DNA from 2 places in the Mesorhizobium sp. CAU 1741 genome. Region 1 is predicted to be linked to the other one. Evidence: riboswitches for the same ligand, from Rfam matches in the RefSeq annotation. Region 1 holds a riboswitch; the other holds the start of a gene.
What was found. A riboswitch is a leader RNA that binds a small molecule or an ion and turns the genes downstream of it on or off. The one in region 1 is predicted to bind thiamine pyrophosphate.
Positions count from the first base shown of each region.

Region 1 (14,964 bases):
ATCGCGCCGGCCAGATAGGCCTTCGCTGCTTGTGCCGCGCCGACGGGCGGCATCCCCCTCGCAAGAGAGGCGGAGAGTGCGCTGGACAAGGTGCAGCCGGTGCCGTGCGTGCTGGCGGTGGCGATGCGCGGTCCTTCAAGCCATTCCAGCTCCGTTTGGCTCGAGAAGACATCCGGGCTGTCGTTCCCGCCGAGGTGGCCACCCTTGAGAAGAACGGCGTGCGCTCCCGCCGTTCGCAACTGACGGGCCTGTTCGGCCATCTGTGCGCGGGTTTCCGCGACCGGCACCCCGATCAGCGCCGCTGCCTCCGGCAGGTTGGGCGTGATGATCGTCGCCAATGGAAGCAGCCTTTCGACAAGTGCGGCCACCGCGTCGGGGTCGAGCAGGCTTGCGCCGCCCTTGGCGACCATCACCGGATCAAGCACCACCGGCAAATTCGGATGCGGCGCCAGCGCGTCGGCAACGGCCTCGGCGATCCCGGCGCTGGCGACCATGCCGATCTTGACGGCATCGACGCGGATGTCGGCGAAAACCGCCTCGATCTGCCGCGCGACGAATGAAGGCGGCACGAGGTGAACTCCCGAGACGCCTTGCGTGTTCTGCGCCGTCAGCGCCGTGAGGACCGCCATTCCATAGACGCCGCAGGCGGAAAACGTCTTCAGGTCCGCCTGGATGCCGGCTCCGCCCGAAGGGTCGGAACCGGCAATGCTGAGGACGTTCCGGATCATCGGCATGCCCTTTTGATCGCGCCGGCGATGTCGCGGGCCGCCGCATGCGGATCCGGCTGGCCGCAAACCGCCGAAACCACGGCCAGACCCCTGGCACCGGCCTTGAAGACGTCGTTCGCATGACGGGCTTTCAGGCCGCCGATGGCGACTGCCGGAACGGGACAGGCCTCCACCATTCGCGCCAGCCCGTCGAAACCGATCGGCGGTTTGTGGTCCGGCTTGGTGGGCGTCGCGAAGACCGGCCCGATACCGGCATAGTCCACGATGGCCGTATCGAGCGCGGCGGCCAGGGCGGCCGTCTCCACCGTGACGCCGAGGATCATGTCGGGCCCTGTGCGGGCACGCGCGAGAGCCACATCGAGATCGCCCTGGCCGATATGCAGGCCATCGGCCCCGATCGCAACTGCCGCGTCCGCGTCGTCGTTGACCACGAGCAGCGCGTCTGTGCCCGCCAGTGCCTGCTTCAATGCACGCCCGGTCTCGACAAGTCGCGCCGTGTCGGCCTGCTTGTCGCGCAACTGGATCATGGTCGCTCCGGCCGTCGCCGCCTGGCGCGCTGTCTCGACCATACCAAGGTCGCCGCATAGCGCGGGATCGAGCACGAGATAGAAGGAGAGGTCGAACCGGGGTCTCATGCTGCTGCGACCCGCGAGCCGGCGTCGAGCGCATCACCGTCGACGGCTGCGAGCGCGTCGAGGAAGCGCCACCCGAACGAGCCCGGCCCCGCCGCATCCCTGGCGGCCTTTTCACCGGCGACGGCAAAGTGTGCCAGAGCCGCCGTCGTCGCCTCGAGAGGGTTGCGCGGAAATGCGGCGGCGAAGGCGCCGACAAGGCAGGTGAGCGAGCAGCCCAGCGCCGTGACTTGCGGCATAAAGGGCGAGCCACCCTCGACGCGGTAGGCGCGCTCGCCATCGGTGACGAAATCCACCGCGCCGGTGACCGCGACCACCGCGCCGTGCATGCGGGCGATGGACCGGGCCGCATCCTCGGCGGCCGTGACCGTGTCGCGGCTGTCGACGCCGCGCCCGTGGCCCGTGGCGCCCGACAGCGCGATGATCTCGGAGGCGTTGCCGCGCACGATGTTTGGCGACAGGCCGAGCAGGTCCAATGCCGCCTTGCGGCGGTACGCCGTGGCGTGGTGGGCGACCGGGTCGAGCACCCATGGGCGCCCGGCCTGCCGCGCGCCGTCCACGGCGGCGTGCATGCCTTGAAGCCATACCGGCGACAGCGTTCCGATATTGATCGTCAGCGCGCCGGCGATCGCCGCGAATTCCCCCGCCTCGGCCTCGGCGTGGATCATCGCCGGGGAGGCGCCCGCCGCCAGCAGCACGTTGGCCGCAACGTTCATCGCGACGAAATTGGTGATGCAGTGGACGAGCGGCGTCTCGCGCCGCATCGCCGTCAACATGGTTCCGGGGGAAAGGTCGTCCGTCATCTTGCTCCTTTCCAGCGGAGCAGAAGACGGAAGGGTACGAGCAACTCAAGCGGCCGACCCAAGCGACTCCCTCCGCCGGCATTATCCGGTTCAGGTTCGAAGGGTGCTTCTCAGCCCGCCTGTCGGCGAGCGCCCCTGTCTCTCATCCGGGTAGTGTTGCAAAGCGGGAAGGCATTGTCACGCGCAAATCGGTGGCGTCACCGCGATCGGGTCAACTGGTCCCAAAGGAGCTGCTCGGTGGCGGACGCGGCGCCAAGCGCACGCACTGCCGTCACCTCCAGCTCGCAATGTGGTATCGTGCGCGACAGATCCACCAGCCTGCCGTCGTCGAGGCGATCACGCGCCAGCGAACGGGGCACCCAGGCAACCGCAACCCCGACCGCGGCCAATTCGAGCGCCGCAAGGGTGAGCGACGTCTCAACCTTGGCCATAAGCTCGACCGTCGGCCGCAGACGCGCCAATATCTGACGTTCCATCACCTGTCCCATGAAGACGTCCCCTGGATAGGCGACATAGGGCAATCGGCCCTGCCTCATGAGGTCGAGCACTCGATCGTGGTGCCCTGCCCCGATCACCGGCACGAGCGTATCGGAGCTGATCGCGGCGACCTCGACAAAGTCCGCACGAACGGGATGTTCGGTTCCAGGCAGCCGGTAAACGATGGCGACGTCAGCCTCCCTGGCCAGCAATTGGGCGAAGCAATCGTCGAGGTTTGCGGAGCGGAGCCTCAGGAATATCCCGTCATTGCGGGACTGTATTTCATCGATGATGCCGGGCGCGATCGCGGTCGTCAGCGCATGCTGGCTGACGATGACGATGCGGTTGGCGGAGGCCCGTTCGCCCGAGCGGAGATCGAGCACGAGCTGCCGCAATCGTTCCGCGATGCCCTCGATGGCGTCGCGATGTTCAGCCGTCGCGCGGCGAAGCTCCACCGGCTTGCGGGAGCGATCGAAAAGTTCGATGCCGACATGCTCTTCGATGTTCTGGACACGCCTCGAAAACGCCGACGCCGTCAGCCCGCGACGCTGCGCGGCTTCTCCGAACGAGCCTGTCTCGGCCACCGCGAGGATGTCTTCCAGCCATTCGAGCCGCACAGCAGATTTCCTTAACTTGCATGGTATGCATCTTGTTTCAAAAATTTCGACCTTGATGCTGGAGGCATCGTATTGGATATGTCGCTCCATGCAACTTTTCTGATTGGAGACAGCCATGCACCTCTCCCGCTACCCCCGTGTCTTCCTGGCCCACCTGCCCACTCCGCTGGAGCGTCTCGACCGCTTGTCGGCTGAACTCGGAGGTCCGGAAATCTGGATCAAGCGGGACGACTGCACCGGGCTGTCGACAGGCGGCAACAAGACCCGCAAGCTCGAATTCCTGATGGCCGAGGCCATGCAGCAGGGCGCCGACATGGTGATTACGCAAGGCGCCACCCAGTCGAACCATGCGCGCCAGACGGCCGCCTTCGCCGCAAAGCTCGGGCTCGCATGTCACCTCCTGCTGGAAGATCGGACCGGCTCCAACGATGCCAACTACAACACCAACGGCAACGTGCTGCTCGACCATCTGCATGGCGCCACGACCGAGAAGCGGACGGGCGGCGCCGACATGCAGGGCGAGATGGAGAAGGTTGCGGAACGCTTTCGCGCCGAGGGCCGCAAGGTCTACCTGATCCCCGGCGGAGGGTCGAACGCGACGGGTGCGCTCGGCTATGTGAACTGCGCCTTCGAACTCGTCGGCCAGGCGAATGACCGCGGGCTGGTTATCGACCAGATCGTCACGGCGACCGGCAGTGCCGGTACCCAGGCCGGCCTCGTCACAGGACTCAAGGCCATCAATGCCAATATCCCGCTGCTCGGTATCGGCGTGCGCGCGCCAAAGGAGAAGCAGGAAGAAAACGTCTTCAACCTGTCGCTGAAGACCGCGGAAAAGCTCGGCTGCCCGGACGTGGTATCGCGCAGCGACGTTGTCGCCGACTGCAGCTATGTCGGACCGGGCTATGGCATCCCTCGCGCCGATACGCTGGAAGCGATCCGCATGTTCGCCGAACTGGAGGGCATCCTTCTCGACCCGGTCTACTCCGGCAAGGGCGCAGCCGGCCTCATCGACCTGTGCCGTAAGGGGACCTTCAAGAAGGGACAGAAGATCGTCTTTCTGCACACTGGCGGCTCGGCAGCCCTTTTCGGCTACGACGCCGTCCTCGCTGGCGAAGCTTCGGCCCAGTAGCTCGGACATCTCTCACCATTGGAACGAGCGGGATGAGCGCCATGAGCCTTCGCAAGATCGGCATTCTCGGTGGGATGGGGCCGGAAGCAACGGTGCTCTTCATGCAGAAGACCCTCGCGGCGGTGCCCGCGCGGGACGATGTCGACCATATTCCCCTGCTCGTCGACCAGAACCCGCAGGTGCCGTCGCGCATCCGCCATCTGATCGAGAAGCGTGGCGAAAGCCCGGCCCCGGTGCTCGCCGCGATGGCGCGGGGGCTCGAAGTCGCCGGCGCCGAGGCGCTCGCCATGCCCTGCAATACGGCCCACCACTACGCACCCGACATCAGATCGGCGGTCGCGATCCCGTTCATCGACATGGTCGCGCTGGCGGCCGACAGGGCACTGGAACAGGCGGGCGCGGGCGGCCGGGTGGGCATTCTCGCCTCGCCCGCCACGCGCCTAGTGGGATTGTTCGACCAGGTCCTCGCTGCACGCGGGCTCGAGGCGGTTTATCCGGCGCGCGACGAGGACGCGCTGGCGATCATTCGGCGCATCAAGGCAGGCGATCTCGGCGCCGAGACCCGCGCCGCCCTGCGCGCGCTGTCGAGCGGATTGCTGGAACGGGACGCCGAGGTCCAGATGATCGCCTGCACGGAGTTCTCGCTCATCCCGGATGCGGTCGATCCGCGCGCGCGCTGCTTCGATACGCTCGACCTGCTGGTCGACGCCGTCGTCGGGTTCTCGCGCTCGACGCCCGATGACCGGTCCTGAGCCTTTGCCGGAACGCTTTCAGGCCCAAAGCAGCCAGATCTTCGCTTGGATCGCGCTGCACAAGCGCGGGGTGGTGCTCGCCGCCACCATCGCGCTGGCCGCGAGTTTCCTGTCGGAGCACTACGGCGCGCCGGCCATGCTGTTTGCCCTGCTGATCGGCATGGCGTTCAACTTCATGACGGAGAATCCGGGCACGGCACCCGGGGTGGAGCTCTGCTCGAAGACCATCCTGCGGATCGGCGTCGCCCTGCTGGGGCTGCGGCTCACGTTCGCCGACGTGTCGCAACTTGGCCTTTCCAGCATTCTCGGCGTATGTGCGCTGACACTTCTGGTGCTGGCCAGCGGCACGCTGATCGCCAGATTGACGGGCCGGCCGATGGCGTTCGGCCTGCTGACCGGCGGCGCGGTTGCCATCTGTGGCGCATCGGCTGCCCTGGCAATCGCTGCGGTCATTCCGAAGCGGCATCTTCGCGAGGAAGACGTCCTCTTCACCGTCGTCGGCGTCACCGCGCTGTCGACCGCTGCCATGATCCTCTACCCGATCCTCTTCGCAGCGCTCGGCCTGTCGGAACTGGCCAGCGGCTACCTCATCGGAGCAACCATCCACGACGTCGCCCAGGTGGTCGGCGCTGGCTATTCGATCAGCGATCCGGCCGGCGAGATCGCGACCTTCACCAAGCTCCTGCGGGTGGCGCTGCTTCCGGTGGTGCTCGTCGCCGTCGGTCTGTGCTACCGGCGAGAGGCAGGCGGCGGCGTCTCGATGCCCTGGTTCGTCGTCGCGTTCATGGCGTTGATGCTGCTGCGCAACCTCCTTCCCCTCAATGAAGCCATCCTCGACATCCTCAACGAGGCGTCCCGCTTCATGCTGCTGACGGCAATCGCGGCGCTGGGCGTCAAGACCTCGCTGGCAAGGATATTCGCGGCCGGCAGCGGCGGAATGCTGATCCTGGGGGCAGAGACGATCTTCCTCCTCGGCCTCGCCCTGGCGTTCGTCTATCTCAATTTTGCCTGAACGCCCCGGGCTCAGATGCGTTGTCCCTGTGATTTCCTCAGCCGCGCCTTGCTGCGGCTAGCGCTTTGGTGGAAAAGTCGAGGTGCCGCGATACGACGATACCGAGGATTCCTTCATGCCATCCAGACCCATGCCCGCCGAGATCGAAACCCACCTGGCCGAGGCTCTCCCCCGGTTGGTGGAACTGCGGCAGGACCTGCATCGCAATCCCGAGATCGGGTTCAAGGAAGTGCGCACCGCCGGGATAGTCGCCGAACGGCTGCGCGAACTCGGGCTCGAGGTCAGCGAAGGCATCGGCGGCACCGGTGTGGTCGGCACCTTGCGCTCCGGCACCGGCAACCGCGTCATCGGCTTCCGCGCCGACATGGATGCCCTTGCGATGCAGGAGGCGACCGGTCTTCCCCATGCGTCCGAGATCGCCAACATGATGCACGGATGCGGCCATGACGGCCACACGACGATGCTCCTTGGCGCGGCCGAGATGCTGGCGCGGAACCCGGTCTTTTCCGGCACCATCCATTTCATCTTCCAGCCCGCCGAGGAGGGGCTGGGCGGGGCGCCGGCGATGATGCGCGACGGGCTGTTCGAGCGCTTTCCGGTCGACGCGGTCTATGGGCTGCACAACAAGCCCAACCTGCCGGAAGGCTCGTTCAACGTCGCCATCGGCGCGATGCTGGCGGCGGCCGATACGTTCACCGTCGCCTTCGGCGGGCAGGGCGGCCATGGCGGATCTGGCGCGCACCTGTCGATCGACCCGACGCTTGCGGCCGCGCAGTTCGTGACCAACCTGCAGGCCATCGTCGGGCGTAACGTCTCGCCGTTCGACCAGGGCGTCATCAGCGTCGGCCATATCAGCGGCGGCAACTACGATGCGCCGAACGTCATACCCTCCCGCGTCGTGGTGCGCGGCACCGTGCGCAGCTTTTCACCGGCGACCCGCGATCTGCTGGAGCGGCGTCTCAACCAGGTTGCCCGCGCGGCGGCGGACGCCTTCGGCACGACACTCGACGTCACCTATGAGCGGCTCTTCCCGTCGCTTCACAACCCACCGGAGGCCACGGGCAGGATCGTCTCCGCCCTGCGCGACCGTTTCGGCGCCGAGCGGGTGGACGACAAGGCGACGCCCGGCACCGGCGCGGAGGACTTCGCATACATGCTGGAGCAGTCGACCGGCTGCTTTTTCTTCCTCGGCGCCGGCAACGGACCAGCGCTGCATTCCGATCGCTACGACTTCAACGACAACATCCTTGCCGATGGCGTGCGCTACTGGGTGACGATCGCCCAGGAGGAATTGGCGGCCTAGCGAGGGCTGCCGGGCGTCAGCCCGGCGTTGCCAGTCCCAGATTTGCCCGCAATGTCGAGCCTTCATAGGCGGTGCGGAACAGTCCGCGCCGCTGCAGCTCGGGAATGACCAGATCGACGAAGCTGTCGAGTTCTCCCGGGAAGAAGGCGGGCATCACGTTGAAGCCGTCGCAGGCGCCACCGGTAAACCAGGCTTCGAGTTCGTCGGCGATGTCAGCGGCGGTGCCGATCAGCCGCCAGTGGCCGCGCGCGCCGGCGAAATGCTGCGCCACCTGCCGTATGCTCAACCCTTCGCGCCGCGACTGGTCGATCACGAGCTGCTGCCGGCTCTGCATGCCTTCGCTCGCCTTCAAGTCCGGCATCGGCCCGTCCAGCGGCAGGCCGTCCAGCGCGTCGGTCGCCAGATAGCTTGCCAGAAGCGCGAGGCCGACCTCGTCGGGAATCAACGCCTGGAGTTCGTCGAATTTCGCCTGCGCCTCCTCGCGGGTCCTGGCGACCACGGGCGAAACCCCCGGCATGATCTTCAGATGGTCGGGATTGCGCCCTGCGGCCTTCACCCGGGCCTTCACGTCGTCGTAGAACGCCTTGGCGGCATCGAAGGTCTGTGTCGCGACGAAGACGACATCGGCGGTGCGCGCCGCGAGATCACGGCCGACATCCGACGAGCCCGCCTGCACCACCACCGGCGCGCCTTGCGGGGATGCGGGTATCCCGAGCCCCTGTGCCACCATAAAGCTCTCGCCTTCATGGGCGATGGTACCGGTGCGGTTGGCAGGATCCCAGAGGCGCGCCACGACGTCAGCGAACTCGCTTGCCTTGGCGTAGCGGTCACGATGCGCGCGCAGGCCCTGTGCGCCGAAATTGGCCGCCTCGATCTCGCTGGCCGATGTGACGAGGTTCCATCCCGCCCGGCCGCCGCTGACAAGGTCGAGCGTGGCGAAGGCGCGCGCCAGCGCGTAGGGCTCGTTGTAGGATGACGACGCGGTGGCGACGAGGCCGACATTTTGCGTATTGGCCGCGAGCGCGGCAAGCAGGCTGATCGGCTCGAAGCCGATCGAGCGCGCGGCCTGCGATGCGAGTTCCACACGCGCCTCGCGCACGCCTGCGGCATCCTCGAAGAAGACGAGGTCGAAAAGGCCGCGTTCCGCCGTGCGGGCGATCGCAATCATGTGGTCGACATTGATGCCGGCGTCGGCTGCCGCCTGCGGATGCCGCCAGGCGGCGATGTGATGGCCGGTCGGCATCAGGAAGGCGCCGAGTTTCATCTGCGCGCTCATCGGCTCCACCCCTCGGTCAGTTTGGTGGCAGACCTCGCACTATCGATAACGACCGCGTCGCCAAGTTCGTTGTCGCGCAACAGGTCCGGCCTGCCGCGCGGCGAGCGCATGACGTTGAGCGGTCCGCGCACCGAAAAATACGCGCCGCGGTGATCGAGCGTGTGCATGGATTGGGGGTTGAAGAACCGCGCATTGTAACGGTCGAGCAGCAGCGCATCGCCATCCCAGCTTTCCCACAGGCCGGACACCACGTCGACGAACTCCTGCTGCCTTGCGCCGAAGTCCGCCCCCTCGAGGCGGGCCTTGCCACTGAACGCGGCGTAGGCGTCGCCGACATGCCCCTCGTCGACCACCCAGCCGGAACGGCCCCGGCTGATGAGTTCGAGCGACGCAAGGCGCCGGGCAAGATTGTATGGCTGGTGACCGAGAGTGGACACGCGCGCCAGCAGGCGTATGCGCGACGTCTTCGCCGCGAGCCAGCCGATCAGGATTAGGGCGTCGGGCCACGCCTCGCCGCCGTCTTCGGCTGCGATATCGTCGGGCAGGACCAGCGATCGGACGCCGGCTTCTTCAGCACTGGCGGCAAATTTTGCAAGCTCGTCCAGAGACCAGCCGCTGAATCGGCCCTGGATGACAATCGTTTCGGGAATGCTCATTCTCACACTGACATTATCTTTTCACGGCTGATGGTGCCGACGACCGTGCCCGCCCCATCCACGACCGCCGCTTCCTCGGCCCGTGCCGCGATGATGGCCGACAAGGCGTCGCGCAGGTCGCTTTCGGCCTCGACGCGCGGCAATGAGGGCGAAGCGTCGCCCGGCTCCATTTCATCCGCAACGCTGAACAGCGTCAACCGTTTCAAGGCGCGGTCGGCCCCGACGAAATTCTCCACGAAAGCATCGATCGGCCGTGACAATATCGTGTCGGGGGTATCGTACTGCACGATGCGTCCGTCGCGCATGATGGCGATGCGGTCGCCGAGGCGCACAGCCTCGTCGATATCGTGGGTCACCATCACCACCGTCTTTCTGACGCGCTGGAGAATCTGCTTGAACTCGTTCTGAAGCCGCATGCGGGCGATCGGGTCGATGGCGCCGAAGGGTTCGTCCATCAGCAGCACGGGCGGGTCGGCAGCCAGCGCGCGCGCCACGCCGACGCGCTGGCGCTGCCCGCCGGAAAGCTGGCGCGGATAGCGGTCGAGCATCACCGCGTCCAGTCCCACCAGTTCCATCAGCTCGCGATTGCGCTTGTCGATCCGCCCCTTGTCCCAGCCGAGCAGGTTGGGGACGGACGCGATGTTCTGCGCGATCGTCATATGCGGGAAAAGGCCCACCTGCTGGATCACATAGCCGATATGACGCCTCAACAGCACCGGGTTCCCGCTGCGCACATCCTCGCCGCCGACGCTGATCTCGCCGCTGGTCGGCTCGATCAGGCGGTTGATCATGCGCATCGTGGTCGTCTTGCCGCAACCCGATGGGCCGACGAGCGCGACCGTGATGCCGTCCGGCACTTCGAGCGTCAGGTCGTCCACCGCCGCACGGTCGGAGCCGAAACGCTTGGTGACGTTCTTCATGATGATCATGCGGCGCGTCTTTCTCCAAAGAAGATCCGCTCGGCCAGGCCAAGCAGGAATTCGGTGCCGAGCGCCAGCATCGCGATCGGAATCGCGCCAACCAGCAGGCGCGACTGGTCCATTCCCGCGATGCCCACGGCGATGAAGTCGCCGAGTCCTCCGCCGCCGATGAAGGGCGCGAGCGTGGCGCCGGCCAGCACCTGTACCGATGCCGTGCGCAGGCCGGCGAACATCGCCGGCGCGGCAAGCGGCACCCTGATCTTGCGCAGGATCTGTCCGTTGCTCATGCCCATGCCGGTGGCCGCCTCGATGGCGTCGGGCTCGACGTCGCGCAGGCCGACATAGGCGTTGATGAGGATCGGCGGCAGCGCGAGGATCGTCAGCGCCACGATCGAGGGCCAGAGCCCGATGCCGAGGATCGGCATCATGATCGCGAGGATCGCCAGGCTCGGCAGCGTGCGCAGCCCGTTGACCGCGTTGATCGCGACAGCCGCCCACCGGGCGCGGCGCAGGATGATGACCGCCAGCGGCAGGCCGATCGCAAGCGCGAAGGCGATCGCCGCCCCGGACATCAGCAAGTGCTGGTAGAGGGCACGGTTGAACTCGGCCGGATTCTCCAGAATCCAGGTAAAGGCTTGCGACAGCAGGTTCACGCCTGCCTCCAGCGCTGGAGCCGCCGCTCGAACCACGTCAGGAGGAGATCGAAGAATATGGCGATGAGCGCGGTGAGTACGCCACCGACAATGATCTTTTCCGGCCAGCTCTGGTCGATGCCCTGGAGGATTATCGAACCCAGCCCACCGGCATCGATGAAGGCGGCGATCGTGGCGATGCCGATGACCGTGACAAGCGCGATGCGGATGCCCGAGACGATCAGCGGCAGGGCAAGAGGCAGCTCGACCTTGACAAGGCGCTGCCAGCGGCTGAAGCCCATGCCGTCGGCCGCATCCAGCACGTCGTCGGGAATGCTGCGCAGACCCGTCACGACATTCCGCAGCAGGATGAGCAGGCAGTAGGACGACAATCCGGTCAGCGCCGGCTTCATGCCAAGCCCCATGATCGGGATCAGGAAGGCGAAAAGCGCCAGACTGGGAATGACGAATATGATGCCGGCGATGGTCAGGAAGACGACGTAGAGCCGCGGACGGCGCGCCGAGACGATGCCAAGCACGAGCGCCAGCACGCAGCCGATGAGAACCGCCAGGAACGACAGCAGGAGATGCTGCCCCGCCGCTTCAGCGATCAGGCCGAGGTTCTTGTGTGCCCAGGTCAAGCGTGGACCACCATCTCAATTCTGGCAAAGGTGACGTCCGCCCGCGGTGGCGGGCGGACATCCGTTATCAGAGACCTTCGGCGGCAATGAATTCGGCGGCGACTTCCGCCGGTTCCTTGCGGTCACGTTCCACCGCGGCATTCATCGCGCGCATCTTCTCGTTGGTCAGCAAGGGCGCGATCTTGTTCAGCACCTCGGCGATTTCGGGATTCGCGCTCATCGCATCCTGACGCACGATCGGCACCAGATAGTAGGGAGGGAACAGGTTCTTGTCGTCTTCGAGGACGGCCAGCTTGCTGTCCTCGATCTGCCAGTCGGTCGAGAACCCGAACGACACGTCGATCTGCTCGCTCGTCAGCGCGCTGTAGCGGATGCCGAGCTTGGCGAACTTGACGAATTCCTTGAACTTGATGCCGTAGACCTCTTCGAGACCGGGCAGACCGTCCTTGCGTTCGCCAAAGGTGCCCTCAGCGCCGAAGGTCAGGTCCTTCGAAGCGGGCCCCAGGTCGGACAGGGTCGTCAGCTTGTATTCCTCGGCCTTCTCGGGAAGCAGGATGATCGCATAGCCATTGTTGATCGCCGTCGGCTCCAGCAGCGTCAGGTCGAGCTCGTTTTCATAGTAGGTCTTGACGTCGGAATAGATCTTGTCGGCGTCGCTGGTGAGTTCACCCTTCACCACGGCGGCGAGCGCGGTGCCCGTATATTCGGGGTAGAGATCGATTTCGCCGCTGGTCAGCGCGGTATGGGCGATCTGGGTCGCGCCGAGATTGAGGCGCTTCTCGACCTCGATGCCGGCCTTCTCGAGTGCCTGCGCGTAGATCTCCGCGACGATGAACTGTTCGGTGAAGTTCTTGCTTCCGATCTTCACCGGCTCAGCATGTGCGAAGGCGGAAAGCGCCACTGTGAGGCCGAGGCCGAGCCCGGCCGCTTTGAGTGTGCGAGAAATCATGATGGACTCCGTTTGAAGACAGACACGTTGTCCCTAGACTGACACCGTCTTGCCCGCGTCGCCATCCCTTTTGTTGCACGGATGCGAAAAATGTCAGACGTGCTGACCTATGGTGACAAACGGCAAATCGCCCCTGCCGGTCTCACCACACTCCGAAATAGAACCCGCGCTGCTTGTGATTGTCGGTGCGCCTCTCGACCTCGGCGTCCGATATGGTCACCCGCATCTTGCGCGTCCGGATCCAGTCGAACAGACGCTCGCGCAGAAGCTCGCGCACCGGCTCGAGCGTGGGGTCCTCGCCGCGATCCACGAGTTCGTCCGGGTCCTCGACCAGATCGAACAGTTGCGGACGGTAGCCTTCGAAGTAGATGTATTTCCAGCGCTCGGTGCGCACCATGTAGGCGCGGGATCGCGAGGGTTCGGTCCCCAGTTGCAGGCGCGCGCCGCGGAACGCGTAGTCACACTCGCTGACGACGGCGCTGCGCCATTCCTCGGGCGCGATTGCGCCCTGCGCGCGTGTCAGCCGCAGCAGCGACTGGCCCTCCAGAATGTGATCTGGCGGTGTGCCGCCGGCAAATTCGACGAAACTCGGCGCGAGATCGATCGCCGCCACGAGCAAATCGCTCGATGTCCCGCGCGTCGCATCGGCGGCGGCGTCCGGATCATAGACGATCATCGGAACTCGCACGCTCTGCTCGTGGAACATCTCCTTTTCGCCGAGCCAGTGGTCGCCGAGATAGTCGCCATGGTCGCTGGTGACCACGATCAGCGTGTTTTCGAAAAGGCCGTGTTCTTCCATGAAGCGCCACAGGCGCGCCAGATGGTCGTCGACCTGGCGGATCAGTCCCATATAGGCGGGGATGACGAGGCGGCGCACCTCGTCCTTGGCGAAGTTGAGGCTCTCTTCGTGCTGCATGTAGGCGCCCAGCACGGGATGCGGGTTTTCGCGCTCCGATGGATCGCGCACCGCGTCGATGACGTCGTCGGCCGAATACATGTCATGGTAGGGCGCGGGCGCGATATAGGGCCAGTGCGGCTTGATGTAGGACAGGTGCAGGCACCACGGTTCGTCGCCAGCCTCGCGCATGAAATCCATGGCGCGATCGGTCATGTACGCGGTTTCGGAGTGTTCCTCCTTCACCTCGGCGGCAAGTCCGGCATTGCGCAGGTACCAGCCGGACTGCACGTCGCCCGCTTCGTCCCGCCCGGCATTGGCATAGTCGTGCCATGGGTTCTCGACGTTGTAGCCAAGCGAGCGCAGGTAGCGGTTATAGGGCAGGTCCTCGGGCACGACCTGGTCGGGCCACAGCCCGTCATCGCGTTCGTAGGGCTCGAAGCCGCATTGGCTGGCCAGCACGCCCTCGATCGAATTGGGGGCAACGCCGAGGCGACGCATGCCCTCGATGTCGGCCGCCATGTGGGTCTTGCCGACGAGCGCGGTGCGCAGGCCCAGCGGCCGCAGATGGTCGCCGATCGTCATCTCGCCGACGCGCAGCGGCACGCCGTTGAAGGTCGATCCGTGCGAGCTCATGTAGCGGCCGGTGTAGTACGACATTCTCGACGGACCGCACACCGTCGCTTGCACATAGGCCCGGTCGAAGCGGACACCGCGAGAGGCCAGCCAGTCCATGGCCGGCGTCTGGAGCTTCGGATGGCCGTAGCACGACAGGTAGTCGGCCCGCAGTTGGTCGGCCATGACGAATAGGATGTTCTTCTTGCTCATGTCTGCCATTCGCTCGATCGGAAAATGCCGGCGATGCCGCAAGGTCCCTGCGGCATCGCCTTCTGGTCTCAGTCGACTGCCACGAGTTCTTCTGGAATGTCCATGCCGATTTCGCGGTAGTAGCGTTCCGCGCCGGGGTGCAGCGGCAGGTTGAGGTCGACAAACGCGTTCTCGAGCGTGATCTGGCGCAGCCACGGCGTCCGCTCGCGCGTTTCCTCCACCCCTTCCCAGAAGGCCTTGGTGACGGCATAGACCGCATCGTCGGAAAGATGGGCGCCGGTGCCGACACCGACGATGGAGCCGAGGGTGCGCGCATCGTCCTCGTTGACCTGGTTCTCACCATAGGTTCCCGCCGGGATCGTGCCCTCGACACCGCCCGGCCGGTTCAGGATCGCCTGAACCTCGGGCTTGGCGAAGTGCTCGTCGGTCAGCGTGATGAGCCGGATGGCGCGCGAGATCGCGATCTGCTCGATGACCGGGCTCGGCGGGATCGTCGGGTTGATGTAGACATCGATGCGCCCATCCTGGAAGGACTGCATGGCAGCCTCCCATCCGACGCTCACCTGCGTGTAGTCCTCATTGGCGACGTAGCCGGTGGCGGCCTCGATGATCTGGCCCATGATGACGGTCGCTCCGCCGCCGGGCGGTCCGAGAAACACGCGCTTGTCCTTGATGTCCTCCAGCGTCTCGATGCCGGAATCCGCATAGGTGACG
Region 1 covers NZ_JBDOQP010000005.1:305,920-320,883, forward strand. Annotated here, with positions in the region: gene thiD (bifunctional hydroxymethylpyrimidine kinase/phosphomethylpyrimidine kinase) at 1-728, opposite strand, end outside; gene thiE (thiamine phosphate synthase) at 725-1,363, opposite strand; gene thiM (hydroxyethylthiazole kinase) at 1,360-2,163, opposite strand; TPP riboswitch at 2,214-2,310, opposite strand; gene AAFN84_RS20425 (LysR family transcriptional regulator) at 2,361-3,257, opposite strand; gene AAFN84_RS20430 (D-cysteine desulfhydrase) at 3,373-4,386, shown strand; gene AAFN84_RS20435 (amino acid racemase) at 4,428-5,138, shown strand; gene AAFN84_RS20440 (putative sulfate exporter family transporter) at 5,125-6,150, shown strand; gene AAFN84_RS20445 (amidohydrolase) at 6,266-7,453, shown strand; gene AAFN84_RS20450 (LLM class flavin-dependent oxidoreductase) at 7,470-8,729, opposite strand; gene AAFN84_RS20455 (LLM class flavin-dependent oxidoreductase) at 8,726-9,385, opposite strand; gene AAFN84_RS20460 (ABC transporter ATP-binding protein) at 9,388-10,314, opposite strand; gene AAFN84_RS20465 (ABC transporter permease) at 10,311-10,958, opposite strand; gene AAFN84_RS20470 (ABC transporter permease) at 10,955-11,578, opposite strand; gene AAFN84_RS20475 (glycine betaine ABC transporter substrate-binding protein) at 11,646-12,527, opposite strand; gene AAFN84_RS20480 (alkaline phosphatase family protein) at 12,670-14,250, opposite strand; gene AAFN84_RS20485 (TAXI family TRAP transporter solute-binding subunit) at 14,319-14,964, opposite strand, start outside.

Region 2 (14,964 bases), on a different contig from region 1:
GGCGACCGAGCTTGTGCTGCTCCTTCTCTTCTTCCTCGAGTATCTGGTCTCGCCATTCCTCGAAATGCGCGAAGCCTTTCTCAAGCCGCCGGGTGACGCCGCGGTCCAGCCATACCGTCGCCCGAGAGACGCGCTCGAGGAACCTGCGATCGTGCGAGATCATGATCAGCGCCGATTTGGTGCGCTGCAGCTCGCCTTCCAGCCATTCGATGACCGAGAGGTCGAGATGGTTGGTCGGCTCGTCGAGCAGCAGCACGTCGGGCTCTGGCGCCATCACCCGCGCAAGCGCTGCCCGGCGCGCCTCGCCACCCGACAGCGTCTTCGGGTCTTCGTCTCCGCTCAGGCCGAGGCTCTCGATCAGATAGGTGGCACGGTAGGGATCGTCCGCGGGGCCGAGCCCCGCCTCGACATAGGCGCGAACGGTTGCAAAGCCCTCCGTATCGGGCTCCTGCGGCAGGTAGCGCACTGTCGCCGATGGCTGGCGGAAAATCTCGCCGTCCTGCGCCTCGACCATGCCGGCGGCGATCTTGAGCAACGTCGACTTGCCAGAGCCATTGCGACCGACGAGTGCGATCTTGTCCCCCGCCGAGGCGGACAGCTCCGCCCCGTCGAGCAGCGGTGTGCCGCCGAAGGTCAGTTTGATGCCGTCGAGGGAAAGAAGTGGAGGTGCCATGGTCACATGCGGAAATAGGAGACGGGATGGGCAATCAGCATCGCACGGCCGGAAGAGAGCCGCACGGTGAGGTCGCCAGCAACTTCGTTGGACAAGGTGAGCGACGAGCCGAAGGAAACGGCGCGATCTGTGAGCGGCCATTTGGCGCCGGACAGCGTCAGCCCGACAAGGTCGGAGAACGCCAATATGCTGAAGACGGTGCCGGAGGCGTAATCGAACGATCGGCTTCCCGGCAACAGCGGCACGCCCTCCTGGCTGCCGCTCGTCAGCAGGCATGGCGTTCCGCCTTCCGCAAGTCTCAACGCGGCGGCTTGATGCAGGAAGGCATGATCGGCCCGCGCGCCGCCAAAGGCGCCGACAAGCAGGAGGTCGGTGGCGCCACGCGAAAGCGCGGCATCGATGGCGATCTCGCCATCGGTCTGGTCCTTCTCCGGGGGGAAGGCTTCGACCGGGACGTCGCGGTGGGTGGTGCGCATGGAGTCGTCGACGGAATCGAAGTCGCCGGTCCACAGCTCAGGTGTCACGCCCAAGGCATCCGCGTGCCGAATGCCGGAATCGGCCGCGATGACCCGCAGGCCTTCGAGCTGGCGCGTGAGCCGGGGGGTTGCGACGAGGTCGCCCCCGAGAAGGATGGCAAAGCGGGTCATTGGCCCCGCCTCTATCATGCATCGGGCAGCAAGCGAAAGCGCTTGCGCACGCTCCAAACCCGCCCTATGTGTCGAATTGCTCTAACGGGGTGCCGGGTGCGGTTTTGCCGCCCACCGGCTGAGAGGCAAAAGGGGTCACCCTTGCCAACCCGCTGAACCTGATCCGGCTCATACCGGCGGAGGGATTAGACGCTGCAATCCAGGCGCCTGATTTCCCTTGAACACGAACCAAGGAGGCGCCTAATGCGCACATTGCTGACATCGATTTCTGCCCTGACCGTGGCCTTTCTGGCGCTGCCTGCCGCGGCGCAAGAGAAGCTCACCGTCTACACCTATGAGAGCTTTACCGCCGACTGGGGACCCGGACCGGTGGTTGAAAAGGCCTTCGAGACCGAGTGCGGCTGCGACATCGACTTCGTTTCCGTCGCTGATGGCGTCGCGCTGCTCAATCGGCTGAAACTGGAGGGCACGGGAACCGAGGCGGACATCGTTCTCGGCCTCGACACCAATCTCACTCACGAGGCAAAGGAGACGGGCCTGTTCGCCCCGCATGGCCTCTCACTCGACAAGGTGGACGTACCCGGCGGGTGGGACGACGACACCTTCGTACCGTTCGATTACGGCTATTTCGCCTTCGTCTATGACACCGAAACGATCGACACCCCGCCGGCAAGCCTCAAGCAACTGGTCGATGGCGACCCGGAAGAGAAGATCGTCATCCAGGACCCTCGCACCTCGACGCCCGGCCTCGGCCTGCTGTTGTGGGTGAAGTCCGTTTACGGCGACGAAGCACCCGAGGCCTGGGAAAAGCTCAGCCAGCGCGTGCTGACGGTCACCCCGGGATGGAGCGAGGCATACGGGCTCTTCACGAGTGGAGAAGCGCCGATGGTGCTGTCCTACACCACCTCCCCCGCCTATCACGTAATTGCGGAAGACACCGACCGATACAGGGCCGCCGCGTTCGAAGAAGGCCATTACCTCCAGGTCGAGGTTGCCGGCATCACGACCAAGGGGGCCGAGAACCCACTCGCCGCGCAATTTCTCGAATTCATGACCGGACCCGGCTTCCAGGACGCGATTCCCGAGACCAACTGGATGTTTCCGGCCGGAGAAACGTCGAAGCCATTGAACGCGGCCTTCGACGATCTCGTGCAACCGGCCGAGACTCTCGCCTTCGACCCGGAAGAGATAGCTGAAAACCGCCAGGCATGGGTCGACGAGTGGCTCGCGGTCATGAGCCGGTAATTTTCGACCATGACCGATCGCCGCATCCTTGCCGGCACGATCAGCCTCGCGGCGGTCGGTCTCCTGATCGGCGGAGCCTTCGCCGGTCTCGTCTCCGAAGCGCTTCTCGACTGGTCAGGCGCGGCCTCCGCATTCAACGCCTATCTCTTCCGCATCGTGCGGTTCACGCTTTGGCAGGCGGCGCTCTCGACATTGCTGTCGGTGGTTCCGGCCATGCTGGTTGCACGCGCGCTGGCACGGCATCCGTCATTTCCCGGCCGTGGCTTGATGCTTCGGCTGTTCGCACTGCCGTTGGCCCTGCCGGCAATCGTCGCAGCGCTCGGCATCCTGGCACTGCTTGGACGGGCCGGCCTGTTCGCCGATCCGCTCGGCGCGATGACCGGCCAACGATGGCAAGGCATATACGGCCTGTCCGGCATCCTGGTGGCCCATGTCTTCTTCAACCTGCCGCTCGCCGCGCGTCTCTTCCTGCACGCGATTGAAACGGTGCCGAACGACCAGTGGCGGCTCGCAGCACAGTTGGGAATGGGCGCTCGCGCATCATTCCGCTTCATCGAATGGCCGGTGATGCGCGCCGCCCTGCCCGGGGTCGCGGGTCTGGTCTTCATGCTGTGTGTGACGTCGTTCACGATCGTCCTGACACTGGGCGGTGGCCCCCGCGCCACGACGCTTGAGGTGGCAATCTACCAGTCGCTTCGTTTCGACTTCGACCCGGCCCGCGCCGTCGCACTGACATTTCTGCAGGTCGTGCTCACCGCGCTGATCGTTGTGTTGCTGATACGGCTGGGCACCAACATGGCCGGTGACGCGAACCTCCCAATCGCGCCTCGGCGGCCTGTGCTGGCGGGATGTTTGGAAACGCTGATCAACGGTGGAATTCTCATTATTGCACTGCTTTTCGTCGCCGGACCGCTGGTTGCAACCGTCATCGCCGGCTTGCGCGCAGATCTGGCCCGATTGGTGGCCGACCCGGCCGTCCACGCCGCGACGGCCACGAGCCTGTTGCTCGCGTCGGCTTCGGCCGTTCTGTGCGTTGCATTGTCGCTCAGTCTCGTCTCGGCACGGCGCACGATGGAATTGCGCCGCGCGCGGACGGCCCGGCCCGGCCTGCTGGAGCGAGTTCTCGACACCGGCGCCGGCTTCGTGCTGGTGATTCCACCGATCGTCGTGGGGGCCGGCTGGTTCGTGCTGCTGCGCCAGACCGGCCTGGTCTTCGCCGTTGCTCCGATTATGGTGGTCACCGTCAACGCCGTCATGGCGATGCCGTTCGCGATCCGCGCGATCCGGCCCGCTCACGACGCTGCGAGCGAGCGCCATGAGCGGCTGTGCGCGCAGCTCGGCATTTCGGGCCTCAACCGGTTGCGGCTCGTCGAATGGCCTTCATTGCGCCGCCCCGCTGCAACCGCACTGGCGTTCGCGATGGCGCTCTCGCTGGGAGACCTCGGCGTCATCGCGCTGTTCGGGTCGGATTCCGTCCAGACCTTGCCGTATCTGCTTCTTGCGCGCATGGGCAGCTACCGCACAGAGGACGCAGCAGGCATCGCCCTTTTTCTCGGAGCGTTATGTCTGTTGCTGATGATGACGATCGATCGAACCAGGAGCCAATCATGACCCACGGCGCGTCGGTCCGGCTCGAAGACGTGGGCTTCAGCTACGATGAAACGGAGATGACGTTCGATCTGGCCGTCGATCCCTCCCAAATCGTCGCGGTGATGGGGCCGAGCGGTTCGGGAAAATCAACGCTGCTCAACCTCGTCGCCGGCTTCGAGACGCCGGCCATAGGCAAGGTACTGATCGGCGAGCGCGACGTGACCGATGTACCGCCGGCGGCAAGGCCTGTTTCCATGGTGTTTCAGGAAAACAACCTGTTTGCCCATCTCGACGTGCGCAGCAATGTCGGCCTGGGGCGCTCGCCGGCCTTGCGTTTGTCCAACACCGATGAGGCAGACATACGCGAAGCGCTGTCGAAGACTGGGCTCGCGGGAAAGGAGCGGCGCCTGCCGGCGGAACTGTCGGGAGGCGAGCGCCAGCGCGTCGCGCTCGCCCGTGTGCTCGTGCGCAACCGCCCGGTACTTTTGCTCGATGAACCATTCGCCTCCCTTGGACCGGCCCTGCGCCGTGAAATGATCGAACTCGTGCGCGCGCTGCACCGCGAGCGCGGCATGACGGTTCTGATGGCGACTCACCATCCAGACGATGCACAGGCACTTTCGGACAGCGTCGCGTATATCGAGGATGGGCGCGTGGCAGCCCATGCCTCTACTCAGGAGATGTTCTCGTCGAGCGCTCCGGCTGGTTTCCGCGCCTATATCGGCATCTGAGCCACCATTGCCTGCAAGCCGACACAATTGCGAGGCAGAGCTTCGCAAAGTTCGCCTTCGCACGGTTGTTTCCCGCATGGGACTGTGGCTTAGCTGAGCTGCAACCCAATAGGCTGGTCACACGTTGAAGACGGTATATTCGACGAAAGGGCGCGATTCTGCCAAGGCCAAAGCGGGATAGGTCGGGCGACCGGGGACATTCGCCGGTTGGAATATCCATGCGTGGCACGATGGTGGCCGCGCTTGCGCTGGCGCTTGCGGGTTGCCAGGTGCTCGGCGGCGCGCAGAACAGCGACGCATTCCGCCCCTCGCAGAACCCGGTCACGGTAGACACCGTCACTCGAAACGATCGCATGGCTGCGATCGCGCGCGAGCAGCATCCGCGCATCCTTGCGACCTATGGTGGCGAGTACTCCAACGCAAAGCTCGAGCGCATGGTCGCCAAGGTAGTCGGCTCCCTGACCCTCGACCCGGAAAATCCGAACCAGACCTATCAGATAACGATCCTCGACTCGCCGAACATCAACGCCTTCGCGTTGTCGGGTGGCTATCTCTACGTGACCAGGGGACTTCTCGCGCTCGCCAACGACTCGGCCGAGCTCGCGGCCGTTCTCGCCCATGAGATGGCGCATGTGACGGCGAACCACGGCATCGAGCGCCAGCGGCGCGAAGCCGAAGAGGTTCTGGCGTCGCAGGTGGTCAACGATGTGCTCGGCGGCGACCCTGCGGCCAGCGTCGCTCTTGTGCGCGGCAAACTGCGACTGGCGCAGTTCTCGCGCAATCAGGAACTCGAGGCCGACGCGATCGGCATCCGCGCCATCGCTCGCGCCGGCTACGATCCTTTCGCGGCAGCGCGCTTCCTGCAGTCGATGTCCGCCTACAGCGCATCGCGCAACGTGACCGACGGCACCGACCAGAACCTCGATTTCCTGGCCAGCCATCCCAACGCGCCGCAGCGTATCGAGCTCGCCCTGCGCCATGCCCGCCAGTTCGCACGACCAGAGCAGGGCAATCGCGATCGCGACACATTCCTCGACGGAATCGACGGGCTTTTGTTCGGCGACACGCCCGAGGAAGGCTACGTGCGCGGACGCACCTTCCTGCATCCGAATCTCGGCGTTTCGTTCACGGTGCCGGAGGGTTTCGTGATCGACAACTCCGCCGCCGCGGTCACCGCCGCCGGCCCCGGCGACATAGCCGTACGCTTCGATGGGGTCTCGATCGACAGACGCGCGTCACTTTCCGATTATGTTCGCAGCGGCTGGGTGGCCGGGCTCGAACCAGGCAGCATTCGGCCCGTCACCATCAATGGCAACGAGGCCGTCACGGCGCGCGCGCGCGCCGAGAGCTGGCAATTCGACGTCACGGTCATCCGCGCTGGCGGCCAGGTCTACCGCCTGCTGACCGCCGCGCCTGAATCGAGCAATGCGCTCGAAGCGACGGCGAGCCAGGTGCGCGATAGCTTCAGGACGTTGTCCGGTGCCGAGAAGGCTGCGCTGCAGCCGCTACGCGTGCGCGTCGTCCGCGTAGAGCCCGGCCAGACGATTGCCACACTCGCTGCCCAGATGGAAGGCGTGGACGGAAAGCTAGACGTATTCAGGTTGATCAATGCATTGAGCCCCGGCGCGACGGTGTCGGCCGGTCAGCGGGTGAAGATCATCACCGATCGCTGATGAGGCAGCATAGGAATTTGTGGAACCGGCGTCGCCGCCGGTCTCACCGAAACTCAGGCAGCGCTGGCGATTTCCGGATGCTGCCGGACCAGCGCGTCGCGAAGCTTTTCCAGCGCGCGGCCTTCGATCTGGCGCACGCGTTCCTTTGAAATTCCAAGCTTGGCTCCGAGCGCCTCGAGCGTCGCTCCTTCGTCCTGAAGCCGTCTTTCGTGGATGATGCGCAGTTCCCGATCGCTAAGCGTCGTCAGCGCGCTCTTTAGCCACGATTGGCGTCTCTCCGTATCGATCGCCTCGCCGACGACCTCGTCGGGCAACGGCGCATCGGATACCAGCAGATCCATGCGCTCCGCGCTCTGACCTTCGGAATTAGCGCTCAATGGTGCGTTGAGAGAGGTATCGGGACCTGAAAGCCGCGCATCCATCGTCGCAACATCGGCCACCGCCACGTTGAGCGCGGCAGAGACTTCGCGATACAGGTCGTCATTGGAAAGAACGCGGGAATCCTGAGCCAGCCGCGCCCTCAACCGGCGAAGGTTGAAGAACAGCGCCTTTTGCGCCGAAGACGTTCCTCCGCGAACAATCGACCAGTTGCGAAGGATGTAATCCTGCATGGAAGCCCTGATCCACCACGTCGCATAGGTCGAAAATCTTACCTGACGGTTCGGTTCGAATCTGGCCGCCGCCTCAAGCAGCCCTATATGGCCCTCCTGGATGAGGTCGCTCATCGACAGACCGAAGTGCCGGAACCGGGACGCCATCGATATGACGAGGCGCATATGCGCGACGGTTATTCGGTGAAGAGCCTGCTGGTCGTGTTGCTCCCTCCATCGCACGGCGAGGTCGTGTTCCTCGTCACGGGCGAGATAGGGGGCCTTCATCGCTTCGCGGATCATGCTGCGCCGTGCTGGGTCGTCCATATCGCGCTCCCTCTGAATTTGCGGGCGCCACTAACGGACCGTCGAACAATTCAGAGCGTCGGTCCGCGCGCCCCCGCAAGGAAATACGTATCATCAGCCGGATTGGTTCCCTTCGAGGGACAAATTCGCGCCAGGACCGCATTTCGACGCCGACACATTGCCGTGATCGATGGAAGAAGAACGCTGAAACGGAAAGACCCGGCCGCGAGGGCCGGGTCTTTCAGTCGAACACTACAAACGGGAAGCAGCGTTTATGCTGCCTCTTCCTGCTCGGATTCCTCGTTGTCGGCCTTTGCGCCGCGACGTGGTCCCTTGTTGAGATTCACCTCGATGAGCCGCACCGCTTCCGTATCGGACATCTTGTTGACGGCCGCGATCTCGCGCGCCATCCGGTCCAGCGCAGCTTCGTAGAGCTGACGTTCAGAATAGGACTGCTCGGGCTGGTTCTCGGCGCGGTAGAGATCGCGCACGACTTCCGAGATCGAGATCAGGTCGCCGGAGTTGATCTTCGCATCATATTCCTGCGCGCGACGCGACCACATGGTGCGCTTCACGCGGGCACGACCCTGAACGACCTTCAAAGCGCGGTCGACATAATCCGTCTCCGAAAGCTTGCGCATGCCGATGGACGTCGCCTTGGCGACCGGCACCTTGAGACGCATCTTGTCCTTCTGGAAGTCGATGACGAACAATTCCAGCTTCATGCCCGCGACCTCCTGCTCCTCGATGGTCGCGATCTGTCCGACGCCATGCGCCGGATAGACGATGTACTCACCGGTCTTGAAGCCATGTCTGGCTGCGGATTTCTTCTGCTGGGTTGCCATACGCCCTGTACTCCTTTTTATGTCGCGAACCATCTGGCTACGCGCTATACGACTGGGGCCGATGAGTCGGCCTGCCACCTGCCAGGGACAAGACAAAGGTGCGCGCCTCGAAAGCAGTTCACGATCTGAGGGAGACGCGATCACGCTCTCCCGGTCCAGATCTCACTGGTCCCGAATGCGTTCAGCCTTTCAATGATTGGTGCGCTCGCGCCATCTATCGACGTCTGTCATAGGCATGTTGATTTTATGTAACACGAAAAGTGGAAAGAATCAACAATTTACCGCACGAGCGAGCATGGCCGCCTTCGGGCCATGTCGCCGAAGCCGAAAAGAAATCGCGGTCAGGCAGCGATGACGCAAGGTCAACGCAAGTGGCTCAATCACCGTCCCCCGGCTCTGCGGAGAAGTGGTTCTCGAACTTGTTCGCCACCCCGTCGAACTCTTTCGCGTCCGCCGGCGGCTCCTTCTTTGCCGTGATGTTGGGCCATTTCGAGGCGTATTCGGTGTTCACCTCCAGCCACCTCTCAAGGCCCGGTTCGGTATCGGGCTTGATCGCGTCCGCCGGGCATTCCGGCTCGCAGACACCGCAGTCGATGCACTCGTCGGGATGAATGACGAGCATGTTCTCGCCTTCATAGAAGCAGTCGACCGGACACACCTCGATGCAGTCCATATACTTGCACTTGATGCAGTTGTCGGTGACGACATAGGTCATGTGGCTGCTCCCGCCGTCGGGCTAGTCTGTTGTCCGGCGGTGAGGTAGCGCCTTTGCCGGGCCTGTGCAAGGGTGACCATTGCGCGCAATCGCCGTGGCGCGGAACGATATTCCGGCACCCGATTTCCGGCGCATCACTCATCGTCACGCAAGGCGTCGATACGCCGCCGCTCTTTCTTCGTCGGCCGGCCGGATCCCTGCGCGCGCACTGGCACCAATGCGTCCGGTAGCGAATCGTCCCGTGCCTCTGCCGGCGGCGTCATGTCCTCGTAGAGGGTGCGCGCCTCCTCGGCCGGACCACGCCGGACCCCCGACGCCAGCACCCGCCATATGATGACCCGGCGCTCCAGCGTTATCGTCAGCACGTCGCCGATCTTCACCGGATGCGACGGTTGGTCGATCTTGTCCCGGTTGAGCCTGACCCTGCCTGCCTGCACCAGTTTGGCCGCGAGCGATCGCGACTTGATGGCGCGCGCGAAGAACAGCCATTTGTCGACGCGCTGGCGGCCTTCGCCGGGCATCTACTTCTTGAGTTGGTCGCGCAATGCGGCGAGCTTGGCGAAGGGCGAGTCCGGATCGACCTTGGCCGGGCGTTCGTCGCGTGGCTTGCCGGCGGGCCGGGTGTTGGCCTGCCGCTCGCCATTGCGCTCGTGGCGGCGATTCTCACCGCCCGGTTTGCCACCGCCACCCGGCTTGTTGCCCTTGAACTTGCCACGGCCGTGACGCTGGCGCGCGCCTTCGCCTTCAGGCCGAGCAGCCTCGCCTTCCTCGCCGCGCGCATTCTGCTGGCCCTGGGGACGGCCGCGACTCTGCCCGTGCCGTTGCCCTTGCCTCTGTCGCCCCTCGAAACGTGCCGGACGCCACAAAAGGATCGGTTTCGGCTCCTCGGCGGGTTCGGCAACGGAGGCAGGCTCTTCCGTGACGGCCTCTTCTGTCCCAGGCGTCGCGACAACCTCGGCCGCCGGCGCCTGTTCAGCCGGCACGGACGCCTCGACGTCCGGCTCCGCCGGGACGGTAGCGCCCGGCCCCGCAGTGGCGGGCTCGACTATCGTTTCGCCGTCCGTGGCCACCGCCTCGACTTGTGCAGCGGCATCCGGCGCCGACCCTTCGTCGGCCACAACCGCGGCCTCTACGTCGGCAGCCTGCGTTGCGGCGGCTTCCCTGGCAGCGGCCTCTGCCGCCTTGGCGGCGACGCGTTCACGTTCCGCGGCGTCCAGCGATTCAAGCCGGGCCTGCACCTCGGCCGCCGGCTTCGCCTCGGAGCGATAGCCAAGGCCCTTGAGGATTTCCTCGATGTCCTCGGAGGTTGCCCCGAGGATCGACATCATCGCCGGCGTTACGATGAACGCGGCACCGTCGAAAGCGCCTTCCGGACGTTGGCCGGTGCCCGCGCGCCATGACAGCGCCGGACGGATCAGGTCGGCGAGCCGCTCGAGAATGTCGACCCGAACGGCACGACGACCAAGCGAGCGATAGCCCGCAAGGCGGTAGAATGCCGGCTCGAAGGCCGTGTCGACCACCAGCGATGTGCGCCCGGACGCCAGTCCGTTGACCACGTCGCCGAAACCGGGCTTGTCCTTGCCGTCGTTCTGAAGCGACCACAGCAGGGTCAGAAGACCGGCCGGCGCCGGCTTAAGCAGCGTCGGCACGAAGATGTGGAAAGCGCCGAAGCGCACGCCCAGCCGACGCAGCGCGGCACGCGCTTCCTGGTCGAGAGACTTGACCTCGTCCGCGACATCGCGGCGGTTGAGCAGCCCGAAATTCTCCACCAACCTGAAGGCGATGCCGCGAGCGATCCCGCTCAACTGGTCGGCGTTCTTGAGGTCGAACAGCGGCTTGAGCAACGTCTCCATCTGGTAGCGCACGAAGCGCTCCGCCCGGGCGGCCACCTTGTCTCGGGACGGACCCGTCAGTTGCTCGTCGGCGAGCAGGATGACGCGCGGCGCGAGCGGGTCCTCGCCGCCGGTAAGGGTCGCGACAGGCGCGCCGATCCAGCGCAACAATCCATCGGACGCCAGCGCGAAATCACCGTTGGCGGCATTGGCGAAGCGTTCGGCGCGCGCGTCGAACTCGCTGGCGAGCGCCTTTTGCGCGGCGGCCTTCACGGCCTTGGCATCCTCGCCTCCCGCGGACTGGTCGGCTGTGAAGCGAAATCCTTCGAGCGCTCCCACATGGTGTCCCTCGACGACGACATCGCCGGACGGATTGATTTCAGCTTCAAGCATCGCGTTTTCTCTCAGGCGCCTCATCAGCACGGATGTCCTGCGGTCTACGAAGCGTTTCGTCAATCGTTCGTGAAGCGCATCGGACAATCTATCCTCGATCTCGCGCGTTTTTTCCTGCCAGTGTGCCGGATCGGCAAGCCATCCAGGACGGTGCGAGACGAAAGTCCAGGTCCTGATCTGCGCGATGCGGTGCGACAGCGTGTCGATGTCGCCCTCGGTCGTGTCGGCGCGCCGAACCTGCTCTGCCATGTAGCTTTCGTCGACATGGCCCTTGCGGGCAAGGTCGAGATAGATCGAGCCGATGATGTCCGCATGCTGGGCCGGCGCGATGCGACGATAGTCGGGCAGCGCGCATGCCTCCCACAGGAGCTCCACCCGTTTGGCGCCGGTGGCGAGCTTGCGGATCTCCTCGTCTTTCGAAAGATGCTCCAGCGCGCGCGCGTCCACCGCCGGCAAGGCCCGCGTCAGCCCTTCAACCGGAGGGATCACGTCGATCGAGCGTTTGAGCGCATCCAGGCTCGAAAAATCGAACCGTGCGCTTCGCCACTGCAGCACTTTGACGGAATCGAAATTGTGCGATTCGATCCGTTCGACGAGCTCGTCGGACAATGGATCGACCTGGCCGGTGACGCCGAACGTGCCGTCGCGCACATGGCGTCCAGCGCGGCCCGCGATCTGGCCGAGTTCGGCTGCGGTGAGGTCGCGATACTGGAACCCGTCGAACTTGCGATTCTGCGCGAAGGCGACGTGGTCGACGTCGAGGTTCAGGCCCATGCCGATCGCGTCGGTTGCGATGAGATAGTCGACATCGCCGGACTGATAGAGTTCGACCTGGGAATTGCGCGTACGTGGGCTCAGCGCGCCGAGGACGACCGCCGCGCCCCCGCGCTGGCGGCGAATGAGTTCTCCGATGCCGTAGACCTCGTCTGCCGAGAACGCCACGATCGCGGACCGGTGCGGCAGGCGCGTCAGCTTCTTCGATCCGGCATAGGCGAGTTGCGACATGCGTGGCCGGGTCACGACGGAAATCCCGCGCAGCAGCTTTTCCAGAATGCCGCGCATCGTGGCGGCACCCAAGAGCAGCGTTTCCTGCCGGCCCCGCAGGTGCAGGATGCGGTCGGTAAAGATGTGGCCGCGTTCGAGATCGGCGGCAAGCTGGACCTCGTCGATGGCCACGAACGCGACGTCCGTCTCCCGTGGCATCGCCTCGACGGTGCAGACCGAATACCGTGCCCCGGGCGGAACGATCTTCTCCTCGCCCGTCACCAGCGCGACCTTGTCGGCGCCGACGCGGTCGACCACGCGGCTATAGACCTCGCGCGCCAGCAATCGCAGCGGAAGCCCGATCATGCCGCTCTCGTGCGCGATCATGCGGTCGATGGCCAGATGCGTCTTGCCGGTGTTTGTCGGCCCAAGGACCGCAGTGACGTCCCTGCCGGTAAGCACGAGGGGCGCGTCTGCTCTGGTGAGGATATTCATCGTGGGAGGTCGGGCCTCTTGGCGCATCATCAGCGGACGCTCCAACTATCATGCGGGCCGGGTGGAGCGGAAGAGACCGGCGTGCCGATGCGAAGATAGGTGACTGCCGCCCCCACGCCAATGAAAACTGCACATATTAAGGTTTGGAACGAGTCTGGAACGAATCAGCGACGAATCACCTACCTGCGCATATTCCTGTTTTGTTCACCACTACATCTGGTGAGAACCGACACTTGTCCGGGCACATGCTGAATCGCTGTTTGCCGCGATCGAGAGCAAAGCGGCAGCGGCGTTAACTTTTCCCCGTAAGGCCGTCAGCCTCCCCGAGCGGCCGCGCGACTTCTCGGCTAAGCTTCAGATTTCATTAGGGAAATATTAACACCGGCTTAACCTTTTGCCGGTTGCGGGGTGTTTCCGGTTAACGTTCCGACCAAACCCGGAACGAATCGGCGACGAATCACCCCTGAGACAATCTTCCCGGTTTGTTCCACACAAGATGTAGTGGCTTCCACAGGCAGCGCACAACTAGTCCACAGCTTGTCCACCGTGATTCGCACAGGCTTTCGCCGTGCGCGTTAACCTTTGGGCACGAAAAATGCCGCGAGACCGACCGGACGCGCGGCATTGATTGGAATTGGGAGGATGCGGGACGTTCTGCCTTAGACGAAGAACTGGCCGCCATTGGCCGAAACGGTCGAACCTGTGATGAAGCCTGCTTCGTCCGACGCGAGGAAGACCACCACCCGCGCGATCTCCTCCGGCTCGCCCAGGCGACCGACCGGAATCTGCGGGATGATGCGCTCGTTGAGCACCTTCTCGTCGATCGCCTTGACCATCTCGGTGGCGATATAGCCGGGACAGATGGCGTTGACCGTGATGCCGGCGCGCGCGCCTTCCTGCGCCAGCGCCTTGGTGAGGCCGAGATCGCCAGCCTTGGCGGCGGAATAGTTTGCCTGGCCCGCCTGGCCCTTCTGGCCGTTGATCGACGATATCGTGATCACCCGGCCGAACTTGCGGTCGCGCATGCCGGACCACAGCGGATGGGTCATGTTGAACACACCGGTGAGATTGGTGTCGATGACCTCTTTCCACTGCTGCGGCGTCATCTTGTGGAACATCGCATCGCGGGTGATGCCGGCATTGTTGACGAGCACGTCCACGGGGCCGAGCTCGGCCTCGACGCGGGCCACACCATCGACACAGGCCTCGTATTCGGCGACCGACCACTTGTAGACCGGAATGCCGGTCTCTTCCTTGAACTTTGCCGCTGCGTCGTCATTGCCGGCATAGTTTGCCGCAACCTTGTAGCCTGCGTCACGCAGGGCAACGGATATGGCAGCGCCAATACCGCGCGTCCCACCTGTAACGATTGCCGTTCGGGTCATGTCATTCTCCTCCCTCACATGGCTCTTCTGAGAGTAAGGGATGGCGGTCCCGGCCCGCTCTTCTTCCCTCACTCCCTGTCTGCTTGTTGTCTCAGTTCATAGCTTCGACGCACATGGCCACGCCCATGCCGCCGCCGATGCACAGGGTCGCGAGCCCCTTGTTCGCACCGCGACGCTTCATTTCGAAGACCAGCGTGTTGAAAACGCGCGCGCCTGACGCGCCGATCGGGTGGCCGATCGCGATCGCGCCGCCATTGACGTTCACGATCTCCGGGTTCCAGCCCATATCCTTGTTGACCGCGCAGGCCTGCGCGGCGAAGGCTTCGTTGGCTTCGACCAGATCCAGCTCGTCGACCTTCCAGCCGGCTTTCTGCAGCGCCTTGCGCGACGCGGGGATCGGCCCGGTGCCCATGATCTGCGGATCGACGCCCGCGGTGGCCCACGACACGATGCGCACCAGCGGCGTGATGCCCCGGCGCACGGCTTCTTCCTCGCTCATCAGCACCACGGCGGCCGCGCCGTCGTTGATGCCGGACGCGTTGCCGGCCGTGACCGTGCCTTCCTTGTCGAAGGCGGGCCGAAGCTTCTGCATGGCCTCGATCGTCGCGCCGTGGCGGATATATTCGTCCTGGTCGACCACGACCTCGCCCTTGCGTGTGGTCAGCGTAACCGGAACGATCTCGTCCTTGAAGCGTCCGGCCTTCTGCGCGGCCTCGGCCTTGTTCTGCGACGCGACGGCGAATGCATCCTGCTCGTCACGCGAAAGCTGCCACTGGCGGGCGACGTTCTCGGCGGTATTGCCCATATGGTAGCCGTAGAAGGCGTCGGTGAGGCCGTCCTTGATCATCGAATCGATCATC
Region 2 covers NZ_JBDOQP010000007.1:47,265-62,228, reverse strand. Annotated here, with positions in the region: gene AAFN84_RS22690 (ABC-F family ATP-binding cassette domain-containing protein) at 1-673, opposite strand, end outside; gene AAFN84_RS22685 (thiamine diphosphokinase) at 676-1,320, opposite strand; TPP riboswitch at 1,396-1,522, shown strand; gene thiB (thiamine ABC transporter substrate binding subunit) at 1,564-2,565, shown strand; gene thiP (thiamine/thiamine pyrophosphate ABC transporter permease) at 2,575-4,176, shown strand; gene thiQ (thiamine ABC transporter ATP-binding protein) at 4,173-4,886, shown strand; gene AAFN84_RS22665 (M48 family metalloprotease) at 5,105-6,559, shown strand; gene AAFN84_RS22660 (RNA polymerase factor sigma-32) at 6,613-7,476, opposite strand; gene AAFN84_RS22655 (CarD family transcriptional regulator) at 7,728-8,300, opposite strand; gene fdxA (ferredoxin FdxA) at 8,677-9,015, opposite strand; gene AAFN84_RS22645 (RNA-binding S4 domain-containing protein) at 9,150-9,536, opposite strand; gene AAFN84_RS22640 (helicase-related protein) at 9,537-12,719, opposite strand; gene phbB (acetoacetyl-CoA reductase) at 13,379-14,104, opposite strand; gene AAFN84_RS22630 (acetyl-CoA C-acetyltransferase) at 14,196-14,964, opposite strand, start outside.
Region 2: linked by a shared signal. The riboswitch ahead of thiB (thiamine ABC transporter substrate binding subunit) and the one ahead of thiM (hydroxyethylthiazole kinase) in region 1 are both predicted to bind thiamine pyrophosphate.